3 regions of the Dorea sp. genome follow, and region 3 is predicted to be linked to each of the others. Evidence: a T-box and tRNA genes for the amino acid it is inferred to sense, from the RefSeq annotation. Region 3 holds a T-box; the other regions hold tRNA genes.

Evidence for each region. A T-box is a leader RNA that pairs with one kind of tRNA and senses whether it is charged. The one in region 3 lies ahead of proS (proline--tRNA ligase), so its partner is inferred to be a tRNA-Pro.
Region 1: it encodes a tRNA-Pro, which carries the amino acid that the T-box ahead of proS (proline--tRNA ligase) is inferred to sense. The anticodon was not compared.
Region 2: it encodes a tRNA-Pro, which carries the amino acid that the T-box ahead of proS (proline--tRNA ligase) is inferred to sense. The anticodon was not compared.

What each region holds. Positions count from the first base shown of each region.
Region 1 is NZ_CDRRQK010000013.1:119-8,033, reverse strand. Features, by position in the region: gene clpX (ATP-dependent Clp protease ATP-binding subunit ClpX) at 1-244, shown strand, start outside; gene ACWJAF_RS07405 (sodium:proton antiporter) at 310-1,668, shown strand; gene ACWJAF_RS07400 (cytidylate kinase-like family protein) at 1,684-2,688, shown strand; gene ACWJAF_RS07395 (S8 family peptidase) at 2,809-4,509, shown strand; gene ACWJAF_RS07390 (hypothetical protein) at 4,537-4,827, shown strand; gene ACWJAF_RS07385 (signal peptidase II) at 4,829-5,344, shown strand; tRNA gene ACWJAF_RS07380 (tRNA-Gly) at 5,549-5,619, opposite strand; tRNA gene ACWJAF_RS07375 (tRNA-Pro) at 5,638-5,712, opposite strand; gene ACWJAF_RS07370 (C39 family peptidase) at 5,969-6,946, shown strand; gene ACWJAF_RS07365 (hypothetical protein) at 6,925-7,056, shown strand; gene ACWJAF_RS07360 (AEC family transporter) at 7,078-7,915, shown strand, end outside.
Region 2 is NZ_CDRRQK010000008.1:58,206-66,120, forward strand. Features, by position in the region: gene ACWJAF_RS05470 (MerR family transcriptional regulator) at 1-1, opposite strand, end outside; gene ACWJAF_RS05475 (MATE family efflux transporter) at 141-1,472, shown strand; tRNA gene ACWJAF_RS05480 (tRNA-Gln) at 1,599-1,669, shown strand; tRNA gene ACWJAF_RS05485 (tRNA-Gln) at 1,907-1,977, shown strand; tRNA gene ACWJAF_RS05490 (tRNA-Pro) at 2,042-2,115, shown strand; gene ACWJAF_RS05495 (nitroreductase) at 2,301-2,825, opposite strand; gene ACWJAF_RS05500 (metal-dependent transcriptional regulator) at 2,901-3,284, opposite strand; gene ACWJAF_RS05505 (FeoA family protein) at 3,537-3,746, shown strand; gene ACWJAF_RS05510 (FeoA family protein) at 3,805-4,023, shown strand; gene feoB (ferrous iron transport protein B) at 4,094-6,277, shown strand; gene ACWJAF_RS05520 (FeoB-associated Cys-rich membrane protein) at 6,338-6,547, shown strand; gene ACWJAF_RS05525 (hypothetical protein) at 6,562-6,723, shown strand; gene ACWJAF_RS05530 (heavy-metal-associated domain-containing protein) at 6,736-7,098, shown strand; gene ACWJAF_RS05535 (transcriptional repressor) at 7,131-7,532, shown strand; gene ACWJAF_RS05540 (DUF6110 family protein) at 7,749-7,915, shown strand, end outside.
Region 3 is NZ_CDRRQK010000015.1:27,338-35,252, forward strand. Features, by position in the region: gene ACWJAF_RS08255 (CotS family spore coat protein) at 1-788, opposite strand, end outside; gene ACWJAF_RS08260 (CCA tRNA nucleotidyltransferase) at 899-2,245, opposite strand; gene ACWJAF_RS08265 (transposase) at 2,356-3,126, opposite strand; gene proS (proline--tRNA ligase) at 3,214-4,653, opposite strand; T-box leader at 4,808-5,018, opposite strand; gene ACWJAF_RS08275 (RluA family pseudouridine synthase) at 5,311-6,093, shown strand; gene spoVG (septation regulator SpoVG) at 6,439-6,714, opposite strand; gene glgD (glucose-1-phosphate adenylyltransferase subunit GlgD) at 6,760-7,878, opposite strand; gene ACWJAF_RS08290 (glucose-1-phosphate adenylyltransferase) at 7,875-7,915, opposite strand, start outside.

The DNA of each region.
Region 1 (7,915 bases), on a different contig from region 3:
ACTGGATGAAGTAAAACTGGAATTTGACGAAGGCGCACTGCATGCGATTGCAAAGAGGGCAATGAAAAAAGATACAGGAGCAAGAGCACTTCGTGCGATTATCGAGGACTTTATGCTGGATATCATGTACGAGATCCCAAAAGATGACAATATCGGAGAGGTTGTAATCACAAAAGAATATATCGAAGGAACCGGTGGACCGGTAATTATGTTGAGAGGTCAGGAAGTACCAAGACTTCAATAATACATTTTACATATAGTTTTATAACTTAACATTTTTACTTGGAGAAGAATGGAGGAAAGATAGCGATGGGGGAAATATCAGCTATTCCAATCTGGCTCTGCATACCATTTGCAGGGCTGTTGCTGAGTATTGCCGTAATGCCGCTGATCAAGCCTGAATGGTGGGAAAAACACCAGCCGCTTGCAGTTACAGTATGGTCAATACTGTTTATCATTCCATTTACGGCGAAATATGGAATGTTTTCGATGGCAGAGACCGTCCTCGAATGTGTGGTAAATGATTATCTGACATTTATCGTCCTGTTATTTGGATTATTCTGTGTAGCAGGTAACATTACGATTGAGGGGGAATTTGCCGGATCACCGAGAATCAATACAGCATTGTTTGTCATGGGAACACTGCTTTCAAGTGTGATCGGTACAACGGGGTCCAGTATGCTTCTGGTCCGTCCTTTTATCAAGATGAATTCATGGAGAAAGAGAAAGAGTCATATTATGATCTTCTTTATTTTCCTGATTTCGAACATGGGAGGATGTCTGACACCAATTGGAGATCCGCCGCTTCTGATGGGATTTATGCGTGGAGTACCATTTTTCTGGAGTATGAAATTATTCCGTATTCTGCTCTTTAATATGGTGATTCTACTGGTAGTATTTTATTTCCTGGACAGAAGAGCTTACAGAAAAGATATTGCAGAAGGAAGAAAACCGGATATCAGAGAACCGGGAACACATTTTAAGATCGTAGGACTGCATAACTTAATCTATGTAGCAATGATCGTTGGTGCGGTTATCTTAAGCGGAACACTTCCGAACATGGCAGCATTCCAGAATGCAGATGGAACAGTAAAAGGAATCCATATTCTTGGAGAGGTAACACTTGGATTCCCGTCTGTTATTGAGATTGTGATCATACTTCTGGCAGCACTGTTATCATTTAAAACAACAAAGGAAGAAGTACGTATCCGTAACCACTTTACCTGGGGAGCTATCCAGGAAGTTGCAGTTCTTTTTATCGGAATCTTTATTACGATGCAGCCTGCACTTATGATTCTGAAGGCAAATGGAGCAGAACTTGGAATCAATAAGCCATTTGAGATGTTCTGGGCAACCGGAGCACTTTCAAGCTTTCTTGATAATACACCGACCTATCTGGTATTCCTTACAACGGCCGGAGCACTTGGCTTTAAGAGCGGTGTTGCGACAACACTTGGTACGGTTCCGGTTAAGATGCTGGAAGCAATCTCGTGTGGAGCTGTGTTCATGGGAGCCAATACATATATTGGAAATGCACCGAACTTCATGGTAAAATCCATGTCTGACGAAAACGGTGTGCGTATGCCGTCGTTCTTTGGATATATGGCATGGTCACTGACATTCCTGATACCGGTATTTATTATCGATATGCTGGTATTCTTTTTATAGAGGGAGGTGCGGAACATGCAGGAAAGTAAGAACAAATATTATGACATTGCAGAACAGATCTATGATCTGGATGGAGAAGTCTATGAATGTGTAGGATCTTCTCTTGGACGTACCTTTACAGGGGATAAGCGTAGTTGTGTGGAGAGTCTTGTTAATTTGATGAGAACGAAACCACAGGGACATCTTCTTAGAAGTGAGCTGGCGTTGATCAGTAATATGGCACGTACTATCCGTAAGGATGAAGACCGTTCCAGACTGATGAAAAGATATGATGATATATTAAAAGAAATCGCTGCACTGCCAACAGGCTTTGGTAAGGTTGAAATTCTTGATGAAAACAGGGCAAAATTAAATACAGCAAACTTGCGTCAGAAGTTTTCAAAAGACGATCATCTGATCATATGTATCGGACGAACACATGGAAGTGCGGGAAATGACATCGGGTTTGCGCTGGCAGATGCACTTCGTATTAATTACTACGATGCAGAGATTTTTAATGAAGTACTCAGACGTCTGGATGCAGAAAAGGATTCTGTAGTAGATGTGGCAGATCTTGGAACCAATCAGATTGAGAACAAATACCAGGGATCAGGAAGAACTCTTAAAGAGCGTCTGAAAGATTTTGACCGCTATCATGGACTGACAAAAGAAGATGCAATCTTCTTTAATCAGAGCGACCTGATCTGTAAGATGGCAAGAGAAGAAGACTTTATTGTAATGGGAAGATGTGCAGATGTGATACTGGCCAATAACCATATCCCACACATCAGTATCTTCATTACAGCACCATTTGAACAGCGTGTACACCGTGTCATGGAGGTCAATGATCTGGATCATAAAAAGGCAGTACGCCTGCTTAAGAAAATTGACAGGCAGCATGCAAAATATTATAACTATTATACAGGACAAAAATGGGGCGATGCCATGAACTATGATATCTGCTTCAACAGTGCAAGCTATGGTATCGAAGAGTCTGTTGATATTATCGAACGTATGCTGAATCATCCGGCGAACGGTTAGAAGCTTTATACGTTCGGAAGAAGCTGTTGGTGACAGATTCTGTAAATAGTAAAAAAGATTAATGAAATATAAGGGACCTTTCATATACATGAATAAATGTATTTGAAAGGTCTTTTTTCTATGGCTGATAATTGCAGGGAAAAAATATTGTCGCAGGATTACTGGGATTTTATCATCCCATTATATAGAGACGAGGAACTTCAGGAAGTAGATTCTGAAAATGTGTGTATACAGGAGATGGATTTTGGATATAAAAGTGTGTCTGTCAACCGTAGTATACTGGCAGATCTATCCATCCGGCAGTATTGGTACAGTGCGATTCCAAAATGTTATGCGCTTTTAGACCTGCAGCCTCTGGATGTGGCAGGCATCATTACACTTCAGAATTATCCGACACTTCAACTAATGGGAGAAGGTATTATGATAGGATTCCTGGATACGGGAATAGATTATCAGAACAAAGTCTTCCGAAATCTGGACGGGACGACAAGGATCGCAGGGATCTGGGATCAGACAATTCAGGAAGGAGCATCACCGGAAGGCCTGGAATACGGAACAGAATATACAGAAGATATGCTTAATCGGGCACTTAAGGAAGAAGAACCTTTAAAGAGTGTTCCTACAAAAGATGAGGATGGACATGGAACCTATGTGGCAAGTGTGGCTGCAGGAGGTGCAGATTATAATAACAGATTTACCGGGGCGGCACCCGAAGCTGCCATTGCCATGGTAAAGCTAAAACCGGCGAAGGCTTACCTGAAAGAATTCTTTGCGATAAAAGAAGAGGCGGTGTGTTATCAGGAAAATGATATTATGCTTGGCCTTAAGTATCTGAACGGACTGGCAAGAAAGAAGAAGATGCCGCTTGTACTCTGTGTAGCGCTTGGAACCAGTTTTGGAGGACATAACGGAGAATCGATGCTTGCAAATATACTGGATATCTATTCGACGGTGAGAAACCGGTGTGTAGTCGCAGGAACTGGGAATGAAGCGGCGCAGAGACATCACTATTTTCACCGTTTTACGGAGAATGAAAACAGCAGGAATGTAGAGATACGTGTAGGAAGTGGTGTGCGTGCATTTGTAACGGAATTATGGAGCAGGCTTCCGGATATTGTTACAGTATCCGTGGTATCACCGTCTGGAGAGCGGACAGGGATGATCCCGCTCCGGCTTGGATATCTGTTCGAATTCCGGTTTGCATTTGAACGGACGGTAATTACAGTGGAATACAGGCTTTTGCAGGAGAATAATGATGCCCAGCTGGTGTTCTTAAGATTCCGGGATACAGTGCCCGGAATCTGGCGGATAGAGGTATCACCGGCATTGCAGGAGCAGGGGGAATTTCATATGTGGCTTCCGATGGAAGAGTTCCTGGAAGGGGAGGTATATTTTCTGGAATCCAATCCAGATACGACATTGACGGAGCCGGCCGGAGGAAGGAATCTTATGTCTGTGGCATATTATAACAGTCAGGAGAATGGAGTTGATATTCACTCGGGCAGGGGGTATACTAGAGATGGAATGATCAAACCGGATTATGCGGCACCGGGAGTGGCGGTTACAGGTGCAGTACCTGGCGGGGGCTTTCGTAACCGTAGTGGTTCCAGTGCTGGAACAGCAATCGCAGCAGGCGGATGTGCCTTACTCATGAGATGGATCAGCGACCAGCCGGGAGCAAGAGGAGCAAGTGCAAGCCAGGTCAGAAACATTATCGTAATGGGGACAGGAACACTTCCGAATGAAGAGTATCCGACGACAGAATGGGGATATGGTACGATGAATCTATATCGTTCGTTAGATATCCTGCGGCAATTGTAAATCGAAAAGATAAAGGAGAGAATAGCAATGGCAGATTTTTTTGAAGAATTAGGAAAAAGAGTTTCAGATGTTGCAAGCGACATTACAAAAAAGACAGGAGACACATTAGAAATCCAGAAGATTAAAAGCAATGTCCGTTCCTTAAAAAGAGCAAATGAAAGAGACCTTGCAGATATCGGACGTATGGTATATGAAAAATTCCAGAGTGGTGAAGTATCGGATATGGATTATGTAACACTCTGTGAGGAGATTGAAAAAAGAGACGAAGAGATTGAAAAACAGGAAGAAGAGATCGTAAAGATCCAGGGAGAAATCTAGAATGCAGACACGCATGCTTGGTGCAATCGGAACACTGTTTGGCGTAGATATGGCTGTAAAACAGTATATTGAAGAGAATATCGAAGATACCGATGAAAAAAGCTTCTGTGGAAGCAGGATTGTAATCCGGAAAATCTATAATAAGGGATTTGCACTTAGCTCAATGGAAGATGAACCGGAGAAAGTAAAACAGGTATCGATATGGACGACAATCGCAATCTTCATTATGACGGCTCTTGAATCGTTCCGGGATGGGCATAGATTCCGGAAACTTGCGCTGGTATTATTAAGCGCCGGTGCGGCAAGCAATACGTATGACAGGGTGGTCAGAGGAAAGGTCATCGACTATATTGGCTACAGGTCACCGGAAAGAGCAAAGAGCCAGAGTGATTCCGGAAGCAGAAGAATGATTCAAAAAGGGAAAGACTTTCTGGAAAATATTACTGCAAATCTGGCTGATATCTATATATTTCTGGGTGCGATGATTATCTGGATCAGAAAGCTGTTCAGAAAATAGAGGGGATTTTTTCAGTGAAAGACGACCTGAATTTGGAATGAACTAACAATTAGAAAAACAAAATAATAAAAAACCTGCGCAATAGAGTGTAATGAAAAGCATTGCTTTATTTATTAGACTCTATTGCGCAGGTTTTTTGTAGCATAGTATGCAAGAGAAACTGCCGGCGGCAACTTCTCTGTAGATAAAAAAGGGTATGAAAAAAGCGGGTGATGGGAATCGAACCCACGTATCCAGCTTGGAAGGCTGGTGTTCTACCATTGAACTACACCCGCATGTTTTATAAAATTGAATCGGGGTGACAGGATTCGAACCTGCGACCTCCTGGTCCCAAACCAGGCGCTCTAGCCAAGCTGAGCCACACCCCGTTCTGTTGTGTTTTTTTGTCTCTCGTGAAGACAAGAGTTATAATATCACGGTTATAGATAAAATGCAAGCATAAATTGAAAAAAATTATAAAAAAATTTCGAACGATCTGGAAAAATGGAAAAACGACAACAAAAGACGCAAATTTAGGAAAAAGTTAAGTTGTAAGGATAAGAATGCTGTTGTATAATGAAAAACGATGCTAAGGTTCACAGGTAGTGCATGTGAACCTTAGCAAACCGATGTAAAAGAGAATAAATGTTGTATGTAAATGTTATAGAAGAACCTTCAGAAGAGGATCAGAAAGGAAAATCAGATCAAGAGATGAAAGAGACCAATATAACAGATGAAGCAGAAAAAGATAAGATAGCGACGCATGTAAAAGCACATGCGAAAAAAGCACGAAAAAAACAACTCATCAAGCATGTAACAGTAGTTGTTATACTGGCAGCAGTCATTACTGCTGCTTTTACTGGTTATTATATGCATCAGGAACAGATTAATGCAAAAAAAAGTGCAGAAGCACAAAAAGAAGAGCAGCTAAAAGAAACCGAAGTAAGTAAGATGACTCCGGAGACAGAAGCGCAGAAAATTGCCAGAATCAAAAAGAAAGCACAGAAGCATGGCTATCCGAAGGGTGTGATAGAGCTGCTGGATAAGAATGCAGAGACGGTTGACTTTGTGGCAGACTATGAGCAGAAGAAAGACAATCCTGTTGCAGACACAATTGGCGTTGATCTGTCGCAAGGCGGTATCCCGGAATTATTACAATGGGACGAAAGATGGGGCTATGCACCATATGGATCAAGTATGGTAGCTGTCAGTGGATGCGGCCCGACCTGTATGGCGATGGTAGCAGCAGGTCTTAATCAGGACGAGACGATCACACCGGCAAAAGTAGCAGCATATGGAACCCAGCACGGATACGTAGATGCGAATAATGACACATACTGGAAGTTTATGAATGAGGCAGGGGCGAACTGGAACTTAAAGAGCCAGTCATGCCTGTTGAATGAAGAACAGTTAAGCAAGGAGCTTTCACAGGGACATCCGGTTATCTGCAGTATGGGACCTGGGGACTTTACGAAAGAAGGTCACTTTATCGTAATGACAGGATATGAGAATGGCAATATAAAGATCAATGATCCATTTAGTATCAAAAATACCAATGCAACCTGGACTTATGCACAGATTAAGGATCAGGTGAAAGCAATGTGGGTATTTACAAAAAAATAGATGAAAAAAGCGAAGATGCGATTTTTGAAAAATGTAGAATGTCATATAGAGATGAAAACGAAGATATGGATAAAAAAAACAAAAGTCATATAGAGAAAATATATATTTAGGATGAGAGAAGTTGAGTAGATTTGGACAATATTATTGTATCATTTAACGTAATTGCACCGGTATTCTTTCTGATGGTGCTTGGATATCTGTTGGTCAATTATACATCGCTGGCAGACAGACAGCTCACTAAACAGGCGAATGCAATCGTATTCAAGATATTTCTGCCATGTATGTTATTTTATAATGTATATCAGAGTGATATAGGGGCAGAGATACAAAGCAGGATCAAATTGTGTATATGGGCAGCAGGCGGATTGATTATTTTATTCATACTGCTGTGCCTGATTGTTCCGAAAGTAGTAAAGCAGGAAAATCAGCAGGGAGTCGTGATCCAGGGGATTTTTCGCAGTAATTACGTAATCTTTGGAGTGGCGGTTGTACAGAATATGTATGGCTCTAAAAGCACCACAACAGCAGCTATTTTAAGTGCGATTCTGGTACCAATGTATAATTTCCTTGCAGTAGTTGCACTTTCTATATTCGGCGAAAAGAGGGAGACGGACTGGAAGAAGATTATTATGGATATTATAAAGAATCCACTGATTCTTTCTTCCATGCTTGGAGTCGTGTTCTCACTTCTTGGAATCAGGCTTCCGACGGCTGTGGATACAACGGTACAGGACCTGGCGAAATTATCAACGCCGATTGCGTTCATGATTCTGGGCGGGGACCTGGATTTTTCTAAGGTAAAAGGCAATATGAAGCTGTCATCGGTTGTATTGACGATTAAGCTGGTTATCCTGCCGCTAATCATGATACCGATGGTCGTAATGATGGGATACAAAGATGCGGATCTCTTATCAGCACTTCTGGCATATCAGACACCGGTCGCAGTATCCAGCTATATCATGGCACAGC
Region 2 (7,915 bases), on a different contig from region 3:
TATGTTTTACCTGATGAAGTTTGATAAAAAAATTTGATAAAAAATATAGTGCTTGACCTTAGAATTATACCAGGGTTTAGAGTATAAATGAAAGAAAAACTGGGAAAAAGAAATAAGCAAAAAGAAATGAGGTTTTATTCATGAGACTTGAGGGAAAGTCTTTAAAAAGTGATTTTTTACGTTTTATCATCCCATCGATCATCGCACAGTGGGTATTCTCACTCTATACGATGGTAGATGGTATCTTCGTGGCCAGAGGTGTATCGGAGGTAGCGCTGACAGCAGTGAACATCTCCATGCCGTTTACGACAGGACTGTTTTCTATCTCGATCCTGTTTGCGGTGGGAAATTCGACGATTGTGGCAATTTTTCTGGGACAGGGAGAGAAAAAAAGGGCAAATGAAGTATTTACCCAGAATGTTGTTCTCCTATGTATCTTGTCGGTTCTGATCACAATTTTGGTCACGCTGTTTCTGGAACCATTTGCAAGATTTTTAGGAGCTACGGATAACATTCTTCCGTATGCAAAAACCTATATCGGAACGATTGCACCGTTTTCACTGGCATACATCCTGTCATATTCATTTGAGACCTTGATCAAGACAGATGGTTATCCTAAGCTTGCAACGATCTATGTGACTTCGGGAGCAGTCCTAAATTGTATTCTGGATTATATTCTGGTCATGGTATTGCATAAAGGGGTCTGGGGAGCTGCATTTGCGACGGGAATTTCGCAGGCTGCAGTGATCATCTTGTATCTGTGGCACTTCCTTGGTCCGAAAGGAACGATAAGATTCGCGAAATTCCATCTGATGCCATCGGAAATCCTGCGTCAGATCCGTAATGGAATGTCGTCCGGCGTGACGGAATTCTCAAGTGGTATAATTATCTTCTTTTTTAATCAGGCAATTCTGAAATATATCGGGGAATATGCGCTGGTAAGCTACACGATCATCTCGTATGTGAATACAATTGTTGTCATGTCCATGGCTGGCATTGCGCAGGGATCGCAGCCATTGATCAGCTACTATTACGGGAAAAATGAACCGGTAAAATATAAGAAGCTTTTGAAATACGGAATCACGGCGGCGCTGGTGGGTTCCGTAGGAGCGGTGATCGTATGTTATGCGGGAGCGGGAGGCATTGTAAGATTGTTTTTGAAAGAGAGTGAAGCATCTCTGATCACATATTCAGTGAAGGTATTCCGCATTTTTATCCTTTCTTTCCTGCTTGCGGGACTTAATGTGGTTCTGGGAGGATATTTTACTTCTGTGGAAAGGGCAGGCTTTGCAACGATGATCTCGCTTACAAGAAGTCTGGTTGCGCTGGTGATCAGTCTGGTGTTCCTTACGGCGGTATTTGGCGGTGAGGCAATCTGGTGGGCACCGGTGATTGCTGAGAGCTGCTGTCTGGTGCTGGCATTGGGATTTTATCGGCGGTACAGAAAAAAGGAAAATAAGCAGGGGTTTTGAAAAATCCAAATTGAAAAAATTGAAAAAATTTAAAAAAATTAAAAATACCTATTGACTTTTCTCTGCAAACGAGTATAATAAATATTCGTTGGACAACTTAAGACCAACAGAGAAAAGTCACATTGATGCGGATTGGTGTAATGGCAGCACAGCAGACTCTGACTCTGTTAGTAGAGGTTCGAGTCCTCTATCCGTAGTTATTGAAAGACCGGGTGCTTCGTTAAGAGGTATCCGGTTTTTTGCCATACCAAAGTATGCAAGAAAAGTTGCCAGTGGCAAGTTCTCTGTATTGCCATGCATCCGGAAGGAGTTGCCAGTGGCAAGTTCTCGGTATTGTTGAAAAAAATTGAAAAATTCAAAATAACCTATTGACTTTTTGTGGAAAATCAGTATAATAATATTTGTTCGCTGAACAACGCAGAACATAACACTAATGCGGATTGGTGTAATGGCAGCACAGCAGACTCTGACTCTGTTAGTAGAGGTTCGAGTCCTCTATCCGTAGTTCCTTGGCAGGGGCGCCGGATACTTTCTAGGAAGTGTCCGGTTACTTTTTAAATTGAATATATCGGAGTGTGGCTCAGCTTGGTAGAGCGCTACGTTCGGGACGTAGAGGTCGCGTGTTCGAATCACGTCACTCCGATTGAATGATACAGTATCTGGTATAGGTACTGTATTTTTTTGTATTTGGAAGTCATACTACTCTATATCCATGCAAAACAGGTAAAAGAGATTGCAGAAGAAGTATGGAAAGAAGCATAAATAGAGTAAAAAGGAATCCCGGAGATCATAGCGATCTGGGATTCCTTTTTTGTACTTATTATTTTATTAATCTACATAATACACATAATTCTCTTTACGAGGTTTCGCTTTTGGCACATCTCCATCCGGATAGCCAAGTACGCAATGTCCAATTCCCTCATAATCACCTTCGATGCCCCATTTTTTCAGAAGTGCTTTGCCTTCTTCTGATTCAAACTCCTCTTTTGCACGGTGGATCCAGCAGCTTCCGATGCCAAGAGAAGCAGCAGCGTTCATGAGATTCCCCATCACAAGGCTTCCGTCATATATATGTGTAGGTCGGTTCTTATCTGCCAATACAATCAGGACAACCGGTGCGCCATAGAACGGATCCATGTCTCTTCTCATGATAGTGGCATTCATCTTTGAAAGCTGATCACGTGTCTCTTTGTTGGTAACAGCGATAATGATTGGTGACTGCATGCCCATACCGGTTGCAGCGTAGGTTCCTGCTTCAATGATTGCGTCCATGTCTTCTTTGGAAACCATAGCGTCCGGTTTGAAGCTGTGGATGCTGCGGCGTTCTATCATATTCTTAATACTTTCGTTCATAAATCAAGACTCCTTTGCAATAAAGATGAAAATAGAATTTCAAAATATAACCGAAACAAAAATGAAAATAAATGATTATATTTCCTGATTGTTATGTACATGTTTTTTGATCGCTTCGAAACTTTCTTTGCTGACTACATGCTCCATCTTGCATGCATCAGCTGCAGCGACATCCGCTGGTACACCAAGACGTGTAAGCCAGGATGATAAAAGTGTGTGGCGTTCATAAATCATATTTGCAATCTCCAGGCCGGATGGTGTCAAATGAATAAATCCCTGCTCATCTACTTTAATATGTTCCTTCTCACGAAGGTTCTTCATGGCAACACTGACGCTTGACTTTTTAAACCCAAGCTCGTTGGCAATATCTACGGAACGCACTACAGGTAGTTTCTGGCTTAGTATCAGAATCGTCTCAAGGTAGTTCTCTGCGGATTCATTTAATACATTGTTGTTCATAATAAGTCATTCCCTCCTTCATACGCTAACATTGCATTTAGTATACCATAGTTCGAAACTACTGGCAAATCAAAGAAAATTCTTATTGAGAAAAAATATTCAATAAAATGAAATAAAGTTGTTGACAGCTAATGAGTGTTAGCATATACTAACTATTGCAGAGGATAATGAAAACATTTATCATTATCAAAATCCTTATCAAAGTGATGGGAAAATACAAAAAATCATACATAAAGAAAACGAGGTGTTATTATGCCACTTACAATGGCCGGTATCGGTGAAACAAACACAATTTCACGTATTGGTGGAAATGAAGAGACAAGACGTTTTCTGGCGAATCTTGGATTTGTTGCAGGAGCGGAAGTTGTTGTACTGTCGAAGATCGGAGGCAATGTGATCGTAAATATCAAAGACTCCAGAGTGGCAGTAAATGAGGATATGGCGCGGCACATCATGATCTAAGGACCTGGGTGTCTGCTGTATTATAGATACTAACAATCTAAGGAAAGGAGAAACAGCAATGACTTTAGGTGATGCAAAAGTTGGAAGTACAGTTGTTGTAACGAAGATTGAAGGGGACAGCGCATACAAGCGCCGTATTATGGACATGGGCATTACAAAAGGAAGCGAGCTGTATATCAGAAAGGTGGCTCCACTTGGAGATCCTGTAGAGATTACAGTCAGAGGATATGAGCTTTCTGTAAGAAAAGATGATGCTCAGTGTGTACAGGTAAAATAAATATCTTACCGAATGGACTGACAGATACATAACGTCACAGAAAATATACGTTCAAGGAGGTAAATAAGGGATGGGAATTAAGATCGCACTTGCGGGAAACCCAAACTGTGGTAAAACCACAATGTTTAACGCCTTAACGGGTGCCAACCAGTATGTTGGTAACTGGCCAGGTGTTACAGTAGAGAAAAAAGAGGGAAAATTAAAAGGAAAGAGAAAGAACGATGACATCATCGTAACAGACCTTCCGGGTATCTATTCTCTTTCACCATATACACTGGAAGAGGTAGTCAGCCGTGATTATATCTTAAATGATAATCCGGATGTTATCATCGACCTGGTGGATTCAACAAATATCGAGCGTAACCTGTATCTTGCTACACAGCTGATCGAGACAGGTGTGCCGGTAGTTATCGCACTTAACATGACAGACCTTCTGGAAAAGAGAGGAATCAAGATTGATACAAAGAGACTTTCTATGTTATTAGATTGTCCGATCGTTGAGACTTCAGCTCTGAAACAGACAGGACTGGATGCTTTGGTTGAGACAGCGATCAAAGTTGCAAACAAAAAAGAAGTTGATCTTCCAAGAGAAATCTTCTCAAAAGAACTGGAAGAAGCTATCACAAATGTAAAAGGAGTTCTCCCAGATTCTATCTCTGAAGATAAGAAGAGATGGTATGCTGTTAAATTCCTTGAGAACGACAGCAAAGTTGTAGAAAGTATGAATCTTTCGGCAGCAGCAAAAGCAGCAGTTGACAAAGACAGAAAAGATCTTGAAACAAAACACGACGATGATATGGAAAGTATCGTAACAGATGAACGTTACAAATTCATCCAGAAAGTCGTAGACACAACTGTTAAAAAGGGAAAAGATAAATTAACAACATCAGATAAGATCGATAGAATCGTAACAAACCGTATTCTTGGTATCCCGATCTTCATCGCAGTTATGTTCGTTGTTTACTACATTTCCGTAACAACAATCGGTACAATCGTAACAGACTGGACAAATGATACATTCGTAGGTGCTATTCAGGATATTGTATCAAAAGGACTTGAATCAGTCGGCGTAAACAGTGTTCTGGAAGGATTAGTAGTTGACGGTATCATCGGTGGTCTCGGAGCCGTACTTGGATTCGTTCCTCAGATGGCTATCCTGTTCCTCTTCCTTTCTATCCTGGAAGACTGCGGATATATGGTACGTATCGCATTCGTTATGGACCGTGTATTCAGACACTTCGGACTGTCTGGTAAGAGTTTCATCCCACTTCTGATTTCATCAGGTTGTGGTATTCCTGGAATCATGGCTTCTAAGACCATTGAGCAGGACAATGACAGACGTCTGACAATTATGACAGCAACATTTATTCCATGTGGAGCTAAATTACCAGTTATCGCTCTGATGGGTGGAGTTATGACAAGCTACGCAACAGGAAGTTACACAGCAGGTGGATTCATGGCACCTATCATGTACTTCGTAGGTATCGTAGCAGTATTAGTAGCAGCAATCATCCTGAAGAAGACAAAACCATTCTCAGGAAAACCAGCACCATTCGTAATGGAACTTCCACAGTACCATATTCCACAGGCTAAGACAGTTCTTCTTCACGTATGGGAGAGACTGAAAGGATTCATCATCAAAGCCGGAACAATCCTGCTTCTTGCTACAGTAGTAATGTGGATCCTTGGTAACTTCGGATTTGCAGGCGGCGGATTCGGAATGGTAGATGACAGTGCAGACAGCTTACTTGCTGTAATCGGTGGAGTAATCGCACCAATCTTTGCACCACTTGGATTTGGAGAGTGGCAGCCAGTAGCAGCTTCTCTTTCTGGATTCACAGCAAAAGAAGCAATCGTTTCAACAATGGGTGTACTTGCTAACGTAGCAGAGAGCCAGTCAGAAGATACTGTAACAGTAGCTCAGGCAATTCAGACATGGTTCCCAAGCGCAGTAGCAGCATTTTCATTCCTGTTATTCAACCTGTTAGATTCACCTTGTCTGGCAGCCATTGCAACTATGGCACAGCAGATGCAGTCTAAGAAATGGTTCTGGTTTGCAATCCTGTTCCAGAATGCATTCGCTTATCTTGTAACACTTTGTGTATACCAGATCGGTACATTAGTAACTGGCGGCGGATTTGGAGTTGGTACAGTAGTAGCATTCATAGTAGTAGCAGTAATGCTGTTTATGTTATTCAGACCGGACCCATATAAGAATCAGAAAGTTTATTCAAAACGTTCTGTAAATGCATAAGTAGAGCGAACCGGACGTAGATGAATACGTCCGGTTTTCCCTTTGAAGGAGGCAGTTTTCATGGTAGCCATTTTAGCAAATATCATTATTGCAGCATTAATATTTGGATATTGCGCGTATGTGGTATACGGAATTATTAAGAGATTTAAAAATGGAGTCATCCAGGGATGTGGCGGCGGATGTGCCGGATGCAGTGGATGCGGCGGTGGATGCTGCAGTTCAGATCCTGAAGAAGTGAAAAAGATGATCGAAAATATGTATAGCAAATAAAGGAGCTGGTAAGGATGGGCAATTCGACAGGCTCTATGTTCTATCTGTTTGCGATCGTGATCGTCCTTTACATTGTGGGTGTTTCTATTTACCAGGTATTTCTCTGGTTCAAAAAACGTCAGGAGAAAAAAAGAGACGAACAGTTCGTCATGGACGATGACGGGAGTAAAGAATAGAGGGATGTAGAAATGGCAAATATTATAGTCGTATTAATTATAATTGTTGTTCTTGTTTTCGCACTGAAGGGAGCAATCAAACATTTTAAAGGTGACAGTCCTTGCTGCGGAGGCGGAACTGGTATCATTAAAACCGATGATAAAGAACTGAAGAATCCGGTGATCGGAAAGAAGACAGTTCATATTGAAGGTATGAGTTGTGATCACTGCGTACAGTCAGTGAAAAAGGCACTGAATGAGATCGAAGGTGCTTCAGCGAGAGTAGACTTAAAGAAAAAAGAAGCAGTAGTATCCTATGACCGTGATATTGCAGATGCAGATCTGAAAAAAGCAGTAGAAAAAGCAGGCTTTCAGGTTGCATCCATTACGAACTAGGATGCAGGAAAGATACGTTAGGAGGTCGACAGATGGATAAGGCAAAAGAAGCGATTGTACAGAAACTAAAAGCCAGCGGATGCAGGATCACCAAGCAGCGGCTTATGCTTTTGGATATCATTCTGGAAGAGAACTGTTCCTGCTGCAAAGAAATCTATTACCGCGCATCCAAGATTGATCCAAGTATCGGCACAGCAACTGTGTACAGAATGATTAACAAGCTGGAAGAGATCGGAGCAATCAACCGCAGAAATATGTATAAGGTTGCCTGCAATCCGGATTGTGATATGCAGAATGCATGTACAATCGAATTAGATGATGATACAATACAGCATCTGTCAGCAAAGAACTGGAATGCAGTCATTCTGGCAGGATTAAAGGCTTGTGGTTATGTGGATGAACAGAAAGTAAGAAGCGTAACTGTACAATCATAGAAAAAATAATACAGAGAACTTGCCACTGGCAACTTCTCTTGCATACTTTGGTATAAAAACCTTATTGATAAAGAAATTTCAATAAAAAAATAAACATTTGCAAAAGGCTTCCTGTGGTGCTATAATTGGCAGAAACAAAAAATGACTGTCAGTACATAAAGGAAGTCTTTTTTGCAATGTATGAAAAATAATAAAATACAACGGAGGTAACAAATTATGTTAAAATCTATTAAAGATATCAATTGGAAAAAACCAGGACTTTTTGCAGCAGGAGTAGCTTTCGGAACAGCCGGAATCAAAATCTTAACAAGTGATGATGCAAAGAAATTATACACAAATTGTACAGCTGCTGTATTAAGAGCAAAATCATGTGTAATGAAGAC
Region 3 (7,915 bases):
CCATCACCGACTCTTATCTTCCATCCATTTTTTTCCATGACCTTGCGAAGAAAATAATACAGATCCTCTATCTGAATATCCCGTCTGCATTTTTCAAAATTGGTCGTTGCTATTTTGCCATGCAGAAATAATACATTATGATAATTATATTCTCCATGTATCATGCTGCACCGCTCCATACTATCCCGGTATAATTTTTCATAACCAGACTCCAGAAGAGCCTCCTGTGCCGCCTCCGCCCATTCATACATCTCATCAAAATGCCTCAAAAATGCAAGCTCGAATTCTCCCTTTCTGACAACCTTTCTGGAAAACTGACGGATCTTTTTTAATTCCCGGTTATGCCGCTGATATTTTCCTGACAGTTCAGGTCCCGCTGCCGGCTCATTTTCCATCTTATGCCGCATAAGAATATGTAGTTTTGCCAGATTTCCAGACGCCTCAAACACTTCTGCGTTCTTTTTTACTTCACATTCCCTTGCCGCAAACCACCGTTTCAGGATATACTTTTCTCCACTTTCCAGAGAAGACAGATACGTCCCGTTTTTATTCCGGACTGGATAATCAATCTGCGTATACCCCTGTTCAATGAGATATTCGTACAATTCACCAATTGCAGGGAACCGCTTTTCAGATATATTCACCTGTTTTAAAAGGCACAAGCCTTTATCCGTATCACACAAAACAGCACCCCTGACTTTGCGGGTGCTGTTTACTTCTATATCATACTGCTCCAATATTTTTTGTTCAAAATCCTGCATCTGTATTCCCCGCACTTTACATTCCATATTCTGTTTAAATGTATGTGCCAGATGATGGGAATATTCGGTTTTTCTCTATTATTTGCAGCTTCTTTCACTCATGACTGCATCCATAATGTTACTGTTTACACGGAATCTTACTGTTTTTTTGCGCCTTTTTGCCAGATATCAAGCAGGCACTCTTTTTCATTCAGTTCCGGATTTTCTATTACGACTTCCAATAACTTCTGAAGTGTTTCCCCAATCTCTTTCCCCGGTTTCATTCCTGCCTGTATCAGATCCCGTCCGGTTACTGCAAGCTCTTTTAACGATACACACTGCCCTTTTTTTATAATCTCTGCATATAATTCTTCCACTTCTGTCAGATTCTTTAGTTTTTCTTCTCTCTGATAAGTACTCTGCGCCATTACATCTGCTCTTCGTACTTCCAGATAATATGGGAATATATCTTCCCCAATCTGGTTCATGGCTCTTCTTACATTCTTTGCCTTAGCCGGCATGCGGTAATCGTGATTCAGGACAAGTCTTGTCACTTTATGCAGGGTATCATTGTCGAATTTCAGTCTTTTTAATACTGTTTTTGCAATCTCTTCACTGCCGAGTGCATGCATCTTAAAATGCGCCACGCCTTCTGCATCCATCGTCTTATAACCCGGTTTTCCCATATCATGCAGCAGCATAGTCAGTCTTAATATCTTATCATTTCGCACGTTCATCATCGCATGGATCGTGTGTTCCCCTACTGTATACATGTGGTGCGGTGTCTCCTGTGCCGTCTCCATCATTCGGTCAAACTCCGGAAGGAATATCTTCGTAATTCCAAGCTCATATGCCGTTCTTATCAGTTCCGGCCGGTCAGAAGTCAGCATCTTTACCAGTTCTACCTGGATTCTCTCTGCACTGATATTCGCAAGCGTCGGCGCAAGAAGGCGCATTCCTTCTTTTGTCTCTTCTTCCAGATCAAATCCCAGCTGCGCTGCAAATCTGACTCCTCTTAAAATCCTGAGTGCATCTTCTGAAAATCTTTCTTTCGCATTGCCGACACAGCGGATTATATGCTTTTTCAGATCTTCCATTCCGCCAAATATATCTACAAGCCCGTCACGCTCATTATATGCCATGGCATTGATCGTAAAGTCTCTTCTTAGCAGATCTTCTTTTAGGTTTCTGGTAAATGTTACTTCTTTCGGGTGTCTGCTGTCTTCGTATTTTCCATCTATTCTATATGTGGTAACCTCATATCCTTCATGGTTCAGAAGTACTGTAATCGTTCCATGCTCGATGCCGGTATCAAATGTTTTGTCGAATAAGCCCTTCGTCTCTTCCGGCATCGCAGACGTCGTAATATCCCAGTCTCCCGGTACTCTCCCAAGGAAGGAATCTCTGACACATCCGCCTACTGCATAGGCCTCAAACCCCTGTGCCTGTAATGTATGTATGATAAATTTTACATTTTCTGGTAATTCTATACTAAAATTATTCACCGTAATTCCTCCGTTTATCTACAATATATTTATCATATCATATTTTTCCTGGGGACGGGGTTTTTTTAAAAAACCTCCGTCCCAAATTAAAAATGCCCTGTCCCTTATTATTATTTTCTCTTATCGTTTCCTATTTCATTTCTTATTTTCTTTGCCTTCTTTAGTGAAATATTCAAACATTGCTTTATAATATTATCTAACAAATTTCGCACATTAATATCGTCCAAAATTTCTTCTCCTTTCATCTGAAAATCTTTTTGCATTTGTTCAAATATAATTTCTGCTTTCGTCTTTTGTTGCGTATACACTTCTTCTGGCGTATCAATAAATAACATGTATTTATCCGTTTCTTCTTTATGAAATTCATAAAATTCTTTCTTATTGAATTTTTCTTTAATCATCTTTATCGTAGTATCATCTATAATAATTTCTACAGATTTTTCTTTATAATATTCACCCATGCTACTATATTTATAGCCATCTATTGTTTTGCATATATTCGCCTTAATTGGATTCCTATGTATATAACGAAGACAATTCCAAAAATAACTTTCCGTTTCTATACATTGACTTTTATATCTTCCTTCGAATACATAGCCTTTTCTTTGATGAAATTGATTATAATAAATTGCGTAAGCAGCTAAGATTTTAGCCATAAAAGAAGCTAATTCTTCCAAATCAGCCTTTATAAGTAAATGAAAATGATTCGACATAATACAATATGCGTAGATTTGCACATCATATTCTTCTTTATACTTTTTTAATAGATTCTGAAATCTAGTTTTCCCTCGGTTGCTATTAAATATAGGAAGTTTATTTATACCACGGTTTGTTACATGATAAATTCCTGTACTGCTCTTTTCCCTTGGTTTTCTTGGCAAATTATTTTTCCTCTCCCTTCAAAAAGGGACAGGGCATTTTTAATTTGGGACGGAGGTTTTTTAAAAAAACTCCGTCCCTTTTTTAATTTAGTATGATTTACCCCAGTAAGCCATATGTTTTGCAGGTTTTCCACACCAGATACACTTATCGGAAATGAATTCTTCATCTTCGATCAGACATCTTGTAGCAGCTCCGCCTGTGTTGTATTTTACTTCTCCTTCACATTCCGGATCTCCACACCAGCATGCTTTTACAAATCCACGGTTGGCTTTGAACTTCTCAACCATCTCATCCATTGTTGTAGCTGTATCGATATGACTGTTCAGGAATTCCTCTGCTCTGTTGTACATATCCTGCTGCTCCTGCTCTAAGATCTCGCGGAGTTTTACTGCGATCTCATCGAGAGATACAACGATCTTCTCACGGTTGTCACGACGTACCACAACAACCTGGTTCTTCTCAATATCCTTTGGTCCGATCTCGATACGTGTCGGGATACCAAGGATCTCCTGCTCAGAGAATTTCCATCCTGTACTCTTATCAGAATCATCAATTTTAACTCTGTATCCTGCTTTTTTCAGTTCATCAAGCAGTGCGTAAGATCTGTCAAGTACCCCCTCTTTATGCTGAGCGATTGGAATGATTCTACATTCAACCGGTGCTACATGTGGCGGCAGTACCAGTCCGTCATCATCACCATGAACCATGATCAGGGCTCCGATACTTCTTGTAGACCATCCCCATGATGTCTCGTATGCACTGTGCAGTTCGTTGTTCTTATCTACATATTTGATTCCAAATGCATCTGGGAAAGCACTTCCGAAGAAGTGGCTTGTTGCAGACTGCAGTGCTTTTCCGTCGTGCATCAGCGCTTCGATCGTGTATGTGTCTTCCGCTCCGGCAAATTTCTCATGCTCTGCCTTTCTTCCAGCTACGAATGGAATAGCCATTGTCTCTTTGTAGCAGTCTTTATAAACTTCCCACATCTGGATTGTTCTTTCTTCTGCCTCTTCATATGTTGCATGAAGTGTGTGGCCTTCCTGCCATAAGAATTCTCTTGAACGAAGGAAAGGTCTTGTTGTCTTCTCCCAACGAAGAACAGAGTTCCACTGGTTCCATACCTTTGGAAGATCTCTGTATGATTTTACTGTTTTTGACCAAAGATCACAGAATAATGTCTCTGATGTAGGGCGTACACATAATCTTTCCTGCAGTCTTTCCATTCCACCGTGTGTTACCCATGCTACTTCCGGTGCAAATCCTTCTACGTGATCTGCTTCTTTTTCAAGCAGTGACTCTGGAACCAGCATTGGCAGATATACGTTTTCAACTCCTGTTTCTTTAAAACGTCTGTCCAGGTCTGACTGGATCAGTTCCCAGATTGCATAACCGTTTGGTAAATAGTTCATGCATCCTTTTACGCTTGAATAATCACAAAGATTTGCCTCACGTACAACGTCTGTGTACCACTGTGCGAAATCTTCATCACGAGATGTAATGTTTTTGACTAATTTTTCCTTTGCCATGTTTCTCTTCTCCTTTTCATTTTGGTGAAATCCTTATTCCACGTTATTTTTTTGCCGGGAGCTATAAAACCTGGATTTTTTATATATTCTACTGCCAACCTCCTCTTGCGGATGTCTGTGCAATAAAAAAACGCCGGGCCTTTCGACTCCCCGAAAAAGGGACCGAAAAGCTCGGCGGTACCACCCTAGTTAACTGCGACCCTTTCGCAGCTCTCTTCATTGGCCATTAACGCTGGCTGACACGCTGCATTTTCATGCAGTGGCTCCAAGACCGGTTCTATGTGATTAACAGCAGATATCTCACACCATCTGATATCCTCTCTGCGGCTGGTTTCGCATATACTAATTCTCTTCATCACCATAAAATCATTATAAAAATGTTGAATTGTCAATTATTTTAATCCAAGAGGTAGGTTTTGTCAAGAGATTACTTCTATCCAAGTTTTCCACTCAACCGATCTCCGTTTTCCAGAACATTTGCATTCTGCAGCTAAAATTGCATATTTCAGTTATTGCAGCATCATATGATTTTCTCTTTTCTCCCCAACTTCTTGCAGTTTTTTTCTCTCCATGATTTAATAATATAACATAATGTAAATTACAAACTTTACTTTTAACGTTCACATCATAACATTGATTTTAACAAAGGAGAAGTATATGGCTACTTTAAATATATTATATGAAGATCCATACATTCTGGTCTGCATCAAACCACATGGCATCGCTACCCAGAGCAAAAGCATCCGCTATCCGGACATGGTCAGTCTGATCAAGAATCATCTTGCCAAGAATTCAACTGATTCCGCAAAATCCGGTACACACGGCAAATCTTCCGGCGAACCGTATCTCGCTGTCATCCACAGGCTGGACCAGCCCGTTGCCGGTATTCTTGTCTTCGCCAAGACACCTGCCGCTGCCAAAGATCTCAATAAGCAGCTTCAGAATCAGGGATTCGGGAAATATTACCGGGCACTTGTTACAAATACACCTGCACAGGATGAAGGCACATTAGAAAATTATATGGTAAAAGACGCAAGAACGAATACATCCAGAATCTGCTCTTCAAAAGAAAATGGTGCAAAAATTGCAAGACTTCATTATCATACCGTTCCACTTTGCAATTGGTTATTTACGGCACCAGACAACGCCAAAATCAATCACATTTCGAACACTAACCTGCAATCGGATGGCTCCGCCTCAAAAAACACGGATTTTCATGGCTCAGAGCTGGAAGTTCATCTGGATACCGGCCGCCACCATCAGATCCGTGTACAGCTTTCCTCCATCGGCTCTCCGATTGTTGGAGATACAAAATACAATCCGGATCTTGCCGACACAAAAGGATGGCAGACAATCCGGTTATGTGCTTATAAACTGGATTTTAAGCATCCGGTTACGCACAAACCGATGCATTTTCAATTAGACGCTGATCCCAGCTAACTTATGATATCAGCCTGGAATTTTACAGTACCTGACACTAATAGTTCCTTATACAGAGAACTTGCCACTGGCAACTTCTCTTGCATGCTTTGGCATACAGCGAACCTGCCACTGGCAGCTTCGCTTGCATACTTTGGTATAAAAATGTGGTCCGGCTTTGTTGGACACACCGACCACAAAAAGGAGTGAACCTTTCGATCAATGTCATCTTAACTTATTGACATTGACCTCTCGATTCACTCCTTTTTTGCCGATACATATACCATATAACAACGGAGAACTCTTCACAGCGCATATAGCCTATGTGCTTCGTTCTGTTCCCCCGATATATCCACTCGATACACTCTATGCTTCTGCTGCATCCTCAGCTAACGCTTCTTCATATTTCTCGAGGATAATATTCTGAATGCGCTCTCTTGTTCCTGAATTGATTGGATGTGCAATATCTCTATATTCTCCATCTAATGCTTTTTTGCTTGGCATTGCGATGAAAAGACCTTTCTCTCCTTCAATTACCTTAATATCATGTACCACAAATTCCTCATCCATGGTAATAGAAACGACAGCTTTAAGCTTGCCCTCCTTTGCTACTTTTCGTACTCTTACATCTGTAATCTGCATGTTTTTCTAGCCCCTTTCTTCTAGCCTTTGCACTGATCTTTTTTCTTAAAGTGCATACCTCTCATTTTTTTCTACCACTACTTTCACGCCATCTTCACCAACATAGCGTGTATTTGCTCTAATTGTATCCCGGCTTTCAACAATACAGTTTTCAATGTATACATTGTCCCCAAGATAGACATCATTCAAAATGATGGAATTTTTAATGACACAATTGTTCCCCACGAATGTCTTCTTGAAAAGAATCGAATTCTCAACTGTTCCATTAATAATGCTTCCGCTTGCCACAAGGCTGTTTTTAACCATCGCGCCCGGATTGTATTTTGCCGGCGGCAGGTCACTTACCTTGGAATAGATACTTGGCTGCTGACGGAAGAAGTAATTCCGGACTTCCGGTTTCAGGAAATCCATATTTGTCTGATAATAAGCATCCACGGTTGATATGTTGCTCCAGTAGTCTTTTATTTTATAACCGTAGATCTTCTTCAGATTCTTATATCTGATCAGAATATCGGTCACAAAATCATGTCTGTCATCCTCTGCGCAGTGTTCGATCAGGTCGATCAGCTGGCGTCTTCTGATTACATAGATACCAGTCGATACAATCTGTGACTGTGCCACCATCGGCTTTTCTTCAAACTCTTCAATACGCATGGAATCATTCATCTTGATCGTTCCAAAGCGGCTCGCATCTTCGTTCGGACCAAGTTCTTTGCAAACGACTGTAATATCTGCTTTTTTCTCAATATGATATTCCAGTACTTTGTTATAATCCATCTTATATACGGCATCACCTGATGTAATGATTACATAAGGTTCATGACATCTCTTTAAGAAATCCAGATTCTGATAGATCGCATCTGCTGTTCCACGATACCAGTATCCGTTTTCTGCTGTGATTGTTGGCGTAAATACGAACAATCCACCCTGTTTTCTACCGAAATCCCACCATTTGGATGAATTCAGGTGTTCATTTAACGAACGGGCATTATACTGCGTCAGAACTGCAACCTTCTGAATATGAGAGTTAGACATGTTACTGAGCGCAAAGTCAATGGCTCTGTAACTTCCTGCGATCGGCATCGCTGCCACTGCTCTTTTATGCGTCAGTTCACGCATCTTATTGCTGTTACCACCTGCTAAAATAATACCTACTGCTCTCATACTCGCTCACCTGCCTTTATCAATGTTTCTCCACTTT